3 regions of the Cupriavidus sp. FW305-3-2-15-C-LB2 genome follow, and region 3 is predicted to be linked to each of the others. Evidence: predicted binding sites of a transcription regulator. Region 3 holds the regulator's gene; each other region holds the start of a gene.
The links. Region 3 encodes FNR, which switches genes on or off when oxygen is low (the NO sensors DNR and NnrR bind a similar motif). Its sites were predicted from a motif close to TTGATNNNNATCAA; they were not measured.
Positions count from the first base shown of each region.

Region 1: AC3WRR_RS16060 (universal stress protein) is a predicted target of FNR. The motif match lies at 2,087-2,100, and genes of this name have one in related genera.
Region 2: AC3WRR_RS16350 (fatty acid desaturase) is a predicted target of FNR. The motif match lies at 1,677-1,690, and genes of this name have one in related genera.

Region 1 is NZ_JBYSZW010000019.1:80,779-84,876, forward strand. It holds gene AC3WRR_RS16050 (TPM domain-containing protein) at 1-622, shown strand, start outside; gene ald (alanine dehydrogenase) at 876-1,991, shown strand; gene AC3WRR_RS16060 (universal stress protein) at 2,159-2,623, shown strand; gene AC3WRR_RS16065 (carboxypeptidase-like regulatory domain-containing protein) at 2,676-3,155, shown strand; gene AC3WRR_RS16070 (universal stress protein) at 3,500-3,952, shown strand; gene AC3WRR_RS16075 (DUF1488 family protein) at 3,993-4,098, shown strand, end outside.
Region 2 is NZ_JBYSZW010000020.1:18,559-22,656, reverse strand. It holds gene AC3WRR_RS16355 (TMEM165/GDT1 family protein) at 1-81, opposite strand, end outside; yybP-ykoY riboswitch at 196-343, opposite strand; gene AC3WRR_RS16350 (fatty acid desaturase) at 403-1,578, opposite strand; gene guaD (guanine deaminase) at 1,764-3,086, opposite strand; gene AC3WRR_RS16340 (adenosine deaminase) at 3,163-4,098, opposite strand, start outside.
Region 3 is NZ_JBYSZW010000059.1:11,437-15,534, reverse strand. It holds gene ccoP (cytochrome-c oxidase, cbb3-type subunit III) at 1-32, shown strand, start outside; gene ccoG (cytochrome c oxidase accessory protein CcoG) at 82-1,569, shown strand; gene AC3WRR_RS30460 (membrane protein) at 1,599-1,808, shown strand; gene AC3WRR_RS30455 (hypothetical protein) at 1,805-2,050, shown strand; gene fnr (fumarate/nitrate reduction transcriptional regulator Fnr) at 2,114-2,839, opposite strand; gene AC3WRR_RS30445 (sulfite exporter TauE/SafE family protein) at 2,918-3,676, shown strand.

The DNA of each region.
Region 1 (4,098 bases), on a different contig from region 3:
CATCGAACAGTATTCGCTTCGCGTGGTCGAGCAATGGAAGCTGGGACGTAACCGCGTTGATGACGGCGCGCTGCTCATCATCGCCAAGGACGACCGCACGCTTCGTATTGAGGTGGGTTACGGGCTCGAAGGCGTCCTGACTGACGCCGCGAGCAAGCGCATCATCAGTGATGATATCGTGCCCCGATTCAAGCGGGGCGACTTCTATGGCGGTGTGTCTGCGGGCATCGACCGCATGCTTGGGGTCATCGAAGGGGAGCCACTGCCACCTCCGGAGGAAAGAGCAGGGGATACGGGTGACCCCGTCCGGCAACTGATGCCAATCCTGCTTGTGCTCACTCTGGTTCTGGGTGGGTTACTGCGTTCCATGCTGGGGCGCTTCCCGGGTGCAGTCGCGACGGGTGGGGCCGTTGGAGTGGTCGCGTGGATGCTTTCTGGCGCCATCTTTGCCGGCATCGTTGCAGGGGCAATCGCGCTCTTGTTCACGCTGATGGGTGGCCCGCACATGGGCTTGCTGGCTATCGGCGGCCGCTCGGGAAGATATGGCGGCCGGTCGGGCCCCGGGGGATTCGGCGGCGGTGGCGGCGGCTTTGGCGGTGGTGGTGCTTCCGGCAAGTGGTGATGGCAAACATCAATCACATCTTGCGGCGTCCGCCGAGGGGGCGAAAATGGCGATATTTGGATGTGAAATGGCTGGGCAGCTATGTAACCCTTGGGCCCTATAATTATTTCGATATCTGCCGACATCGAGGCTGCCATGCAGGTGTCGCCGTACGTGTGGCCACGGACAGGCCTCGGTGCATCCGGCCGTGGACTGAGGATTCAAGCACCTGGTGCGGAATCTGCCGGAATTACCACGCGCGTGAGCAAAGGCCATGTGGATCGGCGTGCCTAAAGAAGTCAAGGACAACGAGTACCGGGTTGGCCTGGCGCCTGCCTGCGTGCGCGAACTTGTCAGCCGCGGTCACCAGGTCATGGTCCAGGCCGGGGCCGGGGCCGCGCTTGGCCTTTCCGACGCGCAATACGAAGCGGCTGGCGCGAAGCTGGCTGCCGATGCGAAGGCCGTGTACGACCGGGCCCAGATGATTGTCAAGGTCAAGGAGCCACAACCACGCGAACTGGCGCTGCTCAGGCCCGGGCAGATCCTCTATGCATACCTGCACCTGGCCGCGGACCGTGAGCTGACTGCCGCGCTGCTGCAATCCGGCGCGGTCTGCATCGCCTATGAGACGGTTACGGGGCCTGACGGTGGTCTGCCGCTGCTGGCCCCCATGAGCGAGGTCGCCGGCCGCATGTCGGTCCAGGTGGCGGCAGCCTACCTCGAGAAGCCGAACGGCGGCATGGGACTGCTGCTCGGCGGCGTCCCGGGCGTCGCGCCGGCACATGTCGTGGTGATCGGCGCCGGCGTGGTGGGCGCCAATGCTGTCCAGATCGCGGTAGGCATGGGGGCGCGCGTGACGGTATTGGACAAGAATATCGAACGACTGCGGCATCTGGGCTCCGTGTACGGCAATCGAGTCGTGACGGTCTACTCCAGCGCTGACAGTATCGAGCGCGCGTTGCTCTCGGCCGATGCGGTCATCGGCGCGGTGCTGGTGCCTGGCGCCGAGGCGCCCAGGCTGGTCACGCGTGCGATGGTCGCGCGCATGAAAGCGGGTTCGGTGCTGGTGGATGTGGCGATAGACCAGGGAGGCTGCGCCGAGACATCGCGCCCGACCAGCCATACGGATCCGACCTATGTGGTGGACGGCGTGCTGCACTACTGCGTGACCAACATGCCGGCAGCGGTGGCGAGGACCTCCACCTTTGCCCTGAACAACGCCACGATCGGTCATGCGATGGCCCTTGCCGACAAGGGATGGTCCCGCGCGCTCTCAGACGACCCCTACCTGCGGGCCGGGCTGAATATCTGTCGCGGGAGTGTGACTTATGCGGCCGTCGCAAGCGCCCATGGCTACGCCCATGTACCCGCCGAGCAGGTGCTGACCTGAGCGCGGCCGCCAGTATCGGCCGACACGTTGCTGTCGGCCACCCCTGGTGCAGCAGCCCTGCCATGAGCCGAATCACAGCGGTGTGGCTGGCTTGGTTGACTGGCATCAACCCGCATGTCCTTGCGACCGCTAATTTGGGATGAACCACAGCCAAAGCCGAGGTCGCCATGTACCGCCGCATTCTCCTAGCCCTCGATGGCAGCCGTTCATCCTTGAATGCCCTGGAGCAGGCCGTGTCGATGGCGCTGACCACCGACGCCGAGGTCAGCGCCATGTTCGTCGTCGACGACAGCGACCTGTTCTTCGAGGTCAGCCCGGGTGACCGGCACTGGCTGATGGCCGACATCATTGCCTATGGCAAGCAGGTGCTGGCTCGTGCCGGCGAGCGCTTCAGTGCCGCCGGCGTGCGCTGGAGCAGCAGGTTGGCCGAGACGCCCGGCACCCCTGCGAAGATTGCCGAGGCGATCATCGCGGAAGCGGACCACTGGAGCGCGGACCTGATCGTCATGGGCACACACGGCCATCGCGGCGTGCGGCGCATGGTGCTGGGCTCGGTCTCGGAGCACGTGGTCAGCAAGACGGTTCGCCCCGTGCTGCTCGTTCGGCAGCAGTCGCGCGGCGATACGCCCTGACCGTTCGGTTCCGGCCTGCGAAAACCCCAATAATTCTTCCGGAGTGACGCAAATGCAGGTTTCAAGAAGCCTAGGCCTCGGCCTGTCGTCGCTGGCGATTGCCGTTGCGGCGGCGGGTTGCGCCACTCGCGCCGCGCCCGCTGGCGTGCAGATCATGGAGCAGCACGGCGTTTCCTACGTATCGGGTGGAGACGATGAGGCGGGCATGCAAAGCATGCTGGCCATCGCCGCGCGTTTCAATGTACGGCTGACGATGGTGGATGCCGGGCGCGGGAAGCCGCTGGGCGGTGCCACGGTGGTCGTGGCCAGCCAGGAGGGCCGCCCGGTGCTGCACACTACGGCTAGCGGGCCGCTGTTCTATATGCGACTCAGGCCGGGTGCCTATCGGCTCGCGGTCGGCTACCAGGGGCGGGACCAGATGCGCGACATCGTCGTCGCTGGCGAGCCGCTCGAGGTGACGTTCCGGCTGCCGGTCAATACGCTCGAGGACGACTGGCTGCTCTGCGCCACGACACCCTGTCCGCGTCGCTGAGCCTGCCGCTCGGACGTGTCGCCGCGGGCACGACACCGCGCAAGCAAGTTCGCGGCGGTTCAGGGACGATCCCGCGAAAGAGAAGCGACGGAACTGGAAGGGGAAGAAGAAGCGCTCAGGCTTCGTTCGGGGACAAGCAGGCGAGCCGCTCGGCGTGGGCAGGCCTGAATCCGCGAGCCGCAACCCCTGCGCGAAGACTGCCGATGCGCGCGCGACCAGCGGCGGTTGGAGCGCGGTACCGCGGCTTTGACACGTATCAACAGCAGTTGCGCCGGTTGCCCTACGCTGCATTTAACCAGTCCAGACCCGAGTCGCCACAGGCTCCCATCGCCGGAGAAACCGCTATGTACCAGCGCATCCTTGTCGCCATGGACGGCGGCGCCGCATCGGAACTTGCCCTGGAACAGGCCATGATCATCGCGCGCGCCGCCAACGCCGAAGTGGAGGTGGTCCATGTGGTCGATGACCGCAGCCCGTTTCTGGATGCCAGCAATCTGGATCCGGTGAGATTGATAGAGGACCTCACGACGGCGGGGCAAAGCGTTCTCGCTGCCGCCTCCGGCCGGCTTGCCGCAGCGGGTATTCGCCACGTAACGCGGCTGCTCGGTAAGCCTATGGTCGAGGGCGACGTTGCTGCCACGATCGCTGCCGAAGCCAATGGCTGGGGCGCTGATCTGGTTGTGATGGGTACGCACGGCCGCCGGGGAGTGCGGCGACTCGTCATGGGCAGCGTCGCGCGAAGCGTGATCAACCTGGCCGTCGCGCCCGTCCTGCTTCTCCGCGCCGAGGAAGCGTAAGCAGGCGAACAGATTTTGGAGGGCATTACGCCAGAAAGCTATGCATACGATCGACTTTTCCGGCGAGACGCCGGATTACTGCCCGACCGGGCCAAGCCTGCGGTGTGCCGTGAAGGTGGATGGCACACCGGCGACCTATGAGATCA
Region 2 (4,098 bases), on a different contig from region 3:
CAGCACCAGCGACAGCAATTGCGTCTTGTCGCCCATTTCAGCGAGGGCGACGATGCCTGTGGAGACGAGGAAGGCTTCCATATTGGTCTTGTGGGGTAACCGGGCCGCAATGCATCGCGAGATGCCAATGACGCACACCTTTCCCGGCCCGGCCAGAAAGGTATGGTCATCGGTCTCGCCAGGCTGGACGCTGCCGGGTCCGTATCAGTACGGCCGGGCGGGTCCGGAGCTGCGCACGCCATAACCGCAAGCGGTCAAGTCTGTTGACGTACGCCCCTGTCCCCCGGAGTCCGCATTGCGCGGCGCGGTGAGAGCAGGGCGGCTACTCCCCAATGGAAGCGGCAATTATAGCGGCGGGGGGGGGGGGGGGGGCCACCTCCCCCCGCCACAAGGCCTGCACCCTCAGCCGGGTACAGGCGCGTTGTCGCTGGTCTGGCGGCCGCGGAAATCGGTCCAGCACAGGGCCTTGAAGTCATAGAGCTTGCAGCGGCGCGCGGTATCGAAATACCAGCGCCAGGAGAAGTTCTCGATGATGATGCGGCCCGGCAGCGCGTGCTCCAGCAGTGCCTGGGCGCGCTTGAGGCGGTACAGCGGCACGCTCATGTCGACGTGGTGCGCGGTGTGTTCCATGATGTGGTGCAGCGCCGCGCCGATGCCGTGGCGGAAGCGCAGGTGCACGGTGGTCGAGACAAAGGGCTGTGCCTTGGCCCACATGGCCTTGGTGTCATACCAGGCGACGCTGGTGTGGGTGTGGTGCACATACAGCACGAAGCCGACGGTGACGTTCCAGACCAGGAATGGCAGCACAAAGCCCGCGCCGGTCAGCAACCACACCGATTGCTCCGTGGCCAGCGCCAGGCCCGCCAGCGCGCCGATCCAGGCCAGCCCGAAGGCGGCTACCAGCACACAGTCGCCGGTGAAGATCGGGCGGCGCGTAGCCATCTGGCGCTTGCTGGGGAAGAACATCTTGCACCACCAGATTTCCACCAGGTAGTACAGGCCCGGGCCGAAGCCGGTGCGGTAGATGCGCTCCATCACGCGGCGCCAGCGCGGCAGCGCGTTGAATTCTTCCAGTGAGTAGGGCGCCCAGACGAAGTCGAAGCCCTTCAGGTTGGTATAGCCATGGTGCACCACGTTGTGGCCGACTTCCCACAGGCTGTACGGCGTCAGCGAGGGCAGGAAGGTGAGCCGGCCCAGCCACTTGTTCAGGCCGCGGCGCGGGGTCAGGCTCTGGTGGCAGGCATCGTGGCCGATGATAAACAGGCGCGCGATGATCAGCCCGGCCAGCACGCCCAGCGCCAGCTTGGCGGCCCAGTGCTGCGCCAGCACCACGCCGGCCAGCACGGCGCCGAACAACAGGTAGTCGAAGGCGAACAGCAGCAGTGCGCGCGGCGTGCTGCGCTGGCCCAGCGGGATCAGCCAGCCGCGGATGATCTTGCGCGAGGGCAGCGGGGCGTCCGGCGCAATCGGCTCCGGCAGCGGGGCGTGGTTGGGCGCGCCCTTGCGCGCGGCATGGGGCACGTCATGCGGGCCACTGGCGCGCTCAGGGGCGTGAGCGGCGGATTGGAAAGCGGTCATGCGGAACCTTCTGATTGCGGTCGGATGGGTAAGGGCGCACGGCGCGCAGAACGGCCGCGGCGGAACCGCAAGGTTAGAAGGCTTTGTCGAAGACGGCCTTGACGGTCGTCAAGCCGGAGGCGGGGGCGAAGCGGTAAAAGCGCGCCCGCCGCATGACGGCGGGCGGCTGCTGGCCAGGTGACGGATCAGGCGGCCGGCACGTGGGCGGCCTCGCCCATCACATAGACGCTGTCGATGACGCGGTCGTCGCCCAGCATGGCAAAGGCGAACAGCTCTTCTTCCAGCGTTTCCGAGCGGTTGCTGCGGCGGGCGATCAGCGGCGTGGCCTTGGGGTCCAGCACGATGAAATCGGCCTCGCAGCCAACGCTGAAGCTGCCGACGCGGTCGGTCCAGCCCAGCGCCTCGGCCGCGGCACGGGTGGCCAGGTAGAACATGCGCAGCGCGGTCAGGTAGTAGCCGCCCATGCGCGCCACCTTGTGCGCCGCGTTCATGGTGCGGAACATCGAGAACGAGGTGCCGCCGCCGACGTCGGTGGCCAGCGTCACGTTCAGGCGGTTGGCGTCGGACTGGTGGAAGTCATAGAAGCCGCTGCCCAGGAACAGGTTGGAGGTGGGGCAATGCGCCACCGCGGCGCCGCTGTCGGCCAGGCGCCGGCGGTCGTCCTGGTCCAGGTAGATGGCGTGGCCGTACATCGCGCCCGGGCGCAGCAGGCCGTAGCGGTCGTACACGTCCAGGTAGCTGCGCGCGTCCGGGAACAGCTCGGCCACCCATTTGACCTCGTCGCGGTTCTCGGCCACGTGGGTCTGGATAAAGGCGTCCGGGTAGGCGCGCGCCAGTTCGCCGCAGGCGGCCAGCTGCGCCTCGGTCGAGGTCGGGGCAAAGCGCGGTGTGATGGCGTAGGCCAGGCGTCCCTTGTTATGCCAGCGCGAGAGCAGGTCGGCGGAGTCCCGGGCACCGGTCTCGGCCGTATCGCGCAGGAATTCCGGGCAGTTGCGGTCCATCATCACCTTGCCCGTGACCATGCGCAGGTTGCGCGCCTCGCTTTCGGCAAAGAGGGCCTCGGCCGAGGCCTTGTGCACCGTGCTCCAGACCACCGCGCTGGTGGTGCCGTTGCGCAGCAGTTCCTCGGTGAAGAAGCCGGCCACGCCGCGCGCGTAGTCGGGATCGGCAAAGCGGCGCTCTTCGGGGAAGGTGTAGGTCTCGAGCCAGTGCAGCAGGCCCGGCGACGGCGACGCGATCATGTCGGTCTGCGGGTAGTGCACGTGGGTGTCGATAAAGCCGGGCACGATCAGCTTGCCGCGGTGGTCGACGATCTCGGCGTCGGCCGGAATGCGCGCAGCCAGCTGCGTATAGTCGCCGGCAGCGGCGATGCGCCCGTTGGTGACGATCAGCACCCCGTCGTCCCAATACTGATATGCATCCTCATGGAATTGCGGATCGCGCAGGAAATGCAGCACGCGGCCGCGAATGGCACGGGTGAGGGAGTCAGTCTTGGGGTTGGTCGTCATGGTGTGTCTCTTGTGGCCGGCCCGCGCGGAACGGCATGGTTCAAGCAGCGGGCCGGGCTATTGGCATGCGCCGCGCTCAGGCCGCTGGGGCCGTTGCGGGCGGGGACTTGGGCGGGCTCGACCAGAAGTGGTCGACTTCCGCCAGGAATTCGGCCTTCTGCATGGCAGGCAGGAAGGCCGCTTCAAAGCTGTTGCGGGCAAGCTTGTGGGCATCGGCCGCGTCCAGCGGCAGCGCCTCGAAGGTGGCTTCCCAGTTGGCGTTCATATAGCCGCCGAAGTAGGCAGGATCGTCCGAATGCAGCGTGATCACCACGCCGGCATCGAGCATGCGCTTGAGCGGGTGGTCGCGCAGGTCCGGGTAGACCTTGAGCTTGACGTTCGACAGCGGGCACACGGTCAGCGCCACGCGCTCGCGCGCCAGGCGTTCCACCAGCGCCGGATCGTCGATGGCGCGCACGCCGTGGTCGATACGCTGCGCCTTGAGGATGTCGAGCGCGTCGGTGACGTATTGCGCCGGACCTTCCTCGCCCGCGTGGGCCACCAGGTGCAGGCCCAGCTCGCGCGCCCTGGCGAACACGCGCGCGAACTTCTCGGGCGGGTTGCCTCGCTCGGACGAATCCAGGCCCACGCCGACAAAGCGGTCGCGGTAGGGCAGCGCGGCCTCCAGCGTGGCGAAGGCGTCTTCCTCCGGCAGATGGCGCAGGAAGCACAGGATCAGGCTGCTGGAGAAGTCATATTCGGTGCGCGCCTGGGCCAGGGCATCGGCGATGCCGTCGATCACCACGCCGATGGGCACGCCGCGCGCGGTATGGGTCTGCGGATCGAAGAAGATCTCGGCGTGGCGGACGTTGTCGGCGACGGCGCGCTTGACGTAGTCCATGGTCATGTCGAAGAAATCTTCCTCGGTCAGCAGCACGCTGGCGCCGGCGTAGTAGATGTCCAGGAACGACTGCAGGTCGGTGAAGGCGTAGGCGGCGCGCAGCGCCTCGACGCTGGGATAGGGCAGCGCCAC
Region 3 (4,098 bases):
TGTCCAATACTGGGGGCGGAGCCGGGCAATGACCGACGACTCATGTGAGCGGGCGCTGGCAGCTCGCGGGAGAGCATGCCCATGAACGCACCCGGGACCGAAGAAATGGCCCGGGCGGCCCCCCAGCAAACGTGGGACCTGCAACGGTCGGCCGCTGCGCCGGGCGAGACCTCTGACGAAACGCTCTACGAGGTCCGCCGCAAGATCTACCCGCGCTCGGTGACGGGCGCATTCTCCAGCTGGCGGGTCTGGCTGGTGATCCTGACCCAGCTGATCTACTACGGCACGCCCTGGCTCCAATGGAATGGCCGCCAGGCCGTGCTGTTTGACCTTGGCGAGCGCAAGTTCTACATCTTCGGGCTGGTGCTGTGGCCGCAGGACGTCATCTACCTGGCGGTGCTGCTGGTCATCTCGGCGCTGGCGCTGTTCCTGTTCACGGCGATCGCGGGGCGGCTGTTCTGCGGCTATGCCTGTCCGCAGACGGTCTACACCGAGATCTTCATGTGGATCGAGCGGCGGGTCGAAGGCGACCGCATCGCCCGCATCCGGCTCGATGGCGATCCGTGGAGCCTGCGCAAGTTCCGTCTCAAGGCGACCAAGCACTTCCTGTGGGTGCTGATTGCGCTCTGGACCGGCTTTACCTTCATCGGCTATTTCGCACCGATCCGCGAACTGGGCGGCGAGGTGCTCAGCCTGTCGCTGGGGCCGTGGCAGTCGTTCTGGATGCTGTTCTACGCGTTCGCCACCTGGGGCAATGCGGGCTTCATGCGCGAGCAGGTGTGCAAGTACATGTGCCCGTATGCGCGTTTCCAGAGCGTGATGGTGGATCGCGATACCTATGTCGTGACCTACGACGTCGGCCGCGGCGAGCCGCGCGGAAGCCGGTCGCGCAAGACCGACCACCACAAGGCGGGGCTTGGCGACTGCGTCAACTGCAGCATCTGCGTGCAGGTGTGCCCGACGGGCATCGATATCCGCGACGGCCTGCAGTACGAGTGCATCGGCTGCGGCGCCTGCATCGACGCCTGCGACCAGGTCATGGACAAGATGGAATATCCGCGCGGCCTGATCCGGTACACCTCGGAAAACGCGATGCGCAAGGGCTTGTCCGCGGCGGCATCACGCAAGCGCCTGCTGCGCCCGCGCGTGGTCATTTATTCCGTGATCTGGGTGGCGTTGCTGGCCGGGTTCATGGCTTCGATCGCGCTGCGCACGCCGCTGAAGGTCGACATCATCCGCGACCGTGGTGCGCTCGGCCGTGAAGTGGAAGGCCGCTGGATCGAGAATGTCTATCGCCTGCAGCTGATCAACACCACCGAAGCGCCGATGCAGATCAGCGTGCGCGCCGACAGCGACGAACTGAAGAACCTGACCGTGGAATACGACAAGCAGGCCGAATCGCTGGCGCCGACGTCCAACCGGTTGCTGCCGATCCGGATCCGCGTGCCGATCGAGGCCGCGGCGCAGGGCACGCACAAGATCAACGTGACGGTGACGAGCGAAGGCACGGAGCGGGGGCATGCCGAAATCCGGCAATCCACCAGTTTCATCGTGCCGCGCGATTTGTGAAGCTAGGTCGTCAAGATGAAGGGGGCAAGATGAGTCAGCAAGGCAATCCGTGGTGGAAGGAGCCGTGGCCGTGGCTGTTGATGAGCGGCCCGCTGGTGGCGATGGTGGCGTGTGGCGTGACGATCTGGCTGGCATCCACGCATCCGGACATGCCGGTGCAGGGTGCAACGCGCCATGGCCTGGTGGTCGAGAAGGCCGACGCCGCGCCGCCCAAGGCTGCCGCTGTGAGGCAGCCATGAGGTTGCGCTGGCTGATGTGGGTACTCTGGCCGGCGTTCCTGATGGCCGGGTTCGCGACCGCGACGGTGTTTTCGGTGGTGGATCCCGGTGACCTGAACTTCTTCGGCCAGCCGATCGAAGCGTCCCGCGAATCGGTCTACACCGTTGGTTTCCTGATGGCCTGGGTGTTCTGCGCGTTGTCCAGCGGACTGACGCTCTACACCATGCCGTCGCGGCTCAGCGATACCGACGAACTGGAATAAGCGGATCGGTGTGAGGTCTGCGCTGCCATGTCCGCATGCGGTACCTGGCAGCGCCTTGGCCGCTTAGCAGGAGCGGCTGTAGAGCTGCTTGATGCCGTCGATGTCCACGAGCTTGACGTGGCGCTGGCGAATCTGGATCAGGCCGGCTTCGGCAAAGCGGGAGAACAGGCGGCTGACGGTTTCGAGCTTCAGGCCCAGGTAGCTGCCGATCTCTTCGCGGCTCATGCGCATCACGAACTCGGACGCCGAATAGCCGCGTGCCGACAGGCGCTCAGAGAGGTTGATCAGGAAGGCGGCAAGCCGTTCCTCGGCGCGCATCGAGCCCAGCGTGACCAGCATCAGTTGGTCATGCGTGATTTCCTTGCCCATCAGGCGCAGGAACTGCTGCTGCAGCGACGGCAGGTCTGCCGACAGGGACTGCAACTCGCTCATGCGGACCACGCAGACTTCGGTGTCCTCCAGCGCGGCGGCATCGGAGGCATGCTGCATCTCGCCCAGCCCGTCGAGACCGACAATTTCGCCGGGCAGGTGGAAGCCGGTAATCTGCGAGCGGCCGTCTTCAGTGGTGACGTGGGTCTTGAGCGTGCCAAAGCGCACGGCATAGACCGCGGTGAGTGGATCGCCCATGCGATACAGGGTTTCACCCTTGTGCACACGGATGCGTTCCTGAACCAGCGTGTCCATCTTGGCGAGGTCTTGCTGCGACATGCCGACCGGAAGGCACAGCTGCCCCATCGCACAGGTGGAGCAGCGTGGTGACATCTCGGTAATGGGAATGGAGGTGAGCAATTGGAACCTGCTAGAAATGGCAGCGAGGGCGCGATAACGGCATTTTACCGTGCGATGTGATGTGGTAGGGAGTGAGAATTGACACTTGGCGTACTGATCAGCGTTTTTCTGCTGGCTTTGCTGGGCGGGGTCCACTGCGCCGCCATGTGCGGCGGCGTGGCGCTGGCCGTGGAGCAGCGTCACGGCGCGGCGGCGACGATCAGTCTGGTGCCCAGCCGTGCCGCCTGGCTCGGCGAGTTGCTGATAATGCACCTGGGCCGGATCTCGACCTATATGCTGCTTGGGGCCGCGCTAGGCGCGGTCGGTGCTTCGGCGTGGAAACAGGACTATCTGCCGGTGCAGCGCTGGCTGTTCGGCGCGGGCAGCGTCATGCTGCTGTGGTCGGGCTGGCGGTTGCTGCGCGGCAACACGTTTACCGTCGACTGGCTGGAGCGGCTGGCGTCGCGTGCCAGCGCAGCGGTGGCGCGCCGGCTGGGTGGCGTGGCACGCGGCATGCCGTCCTTTGTGCGCGCACGCGGCGGCCTGGCGCGGCGATACGGCGTGGGCCTGGCGTGGGGGCTGGTGCCGTGCGGCATGGTCTATGGGGCGCTCACGCTCGCGCTGCTGGCGGGCAATGCGGCGTCCGGCGCACTCGTGATGGGCGTGTTCGGGCTCGGCACACTGCCTAACCTGCTGGTGCTCTCCGGCCTGTCAGGCTATTTGCGTACGCTGTCGCGACGTCCCGGCGTGCGCCTGGGGGCCGGCCTGGCGGTAATGGCGTTCGGCGGCCTTGGCATTGCGCGAGCGGTGCTGTTGCCACATTCGCTGGCCGAGCATGGATTCTGCCTGGTGTTCTGAGGCGCCGGCGCTGCGCGGGCAACGGATGATGGTTGCAGGCGGGGGCGGGAATGCCATACAATCGCCAACATTGCGGTATCGCGCGGTGTCTTGTGAGCCGCGGTAAGCAGCGGGCGAGCAGCGCCAGGCGGCCTTCATACCAGAAGGTGAGTTCAGGGCAGGGGAAGCGGAAGGTTTTCGATGCCCGTCCCGTCCCCACAGTCCATCCGGTTCAAAAGATCTGGTTCAAAAGTCCGGCTGGCACTGCGGTGTTGGCGATGCCGGCCTTGCTCCCGATACCCGTTTTTCTTGCGTCCGAGGCCTTCAGTTCGCTGACAGCGACGTCCGGTATGTGCGGACGCGCTACGCAAGAGGTTCGCTGGCTGGCCCATAACCGCATGCGAACGATCTCCTGCCGGAACGCCCGGCAACTCGATGCAAAG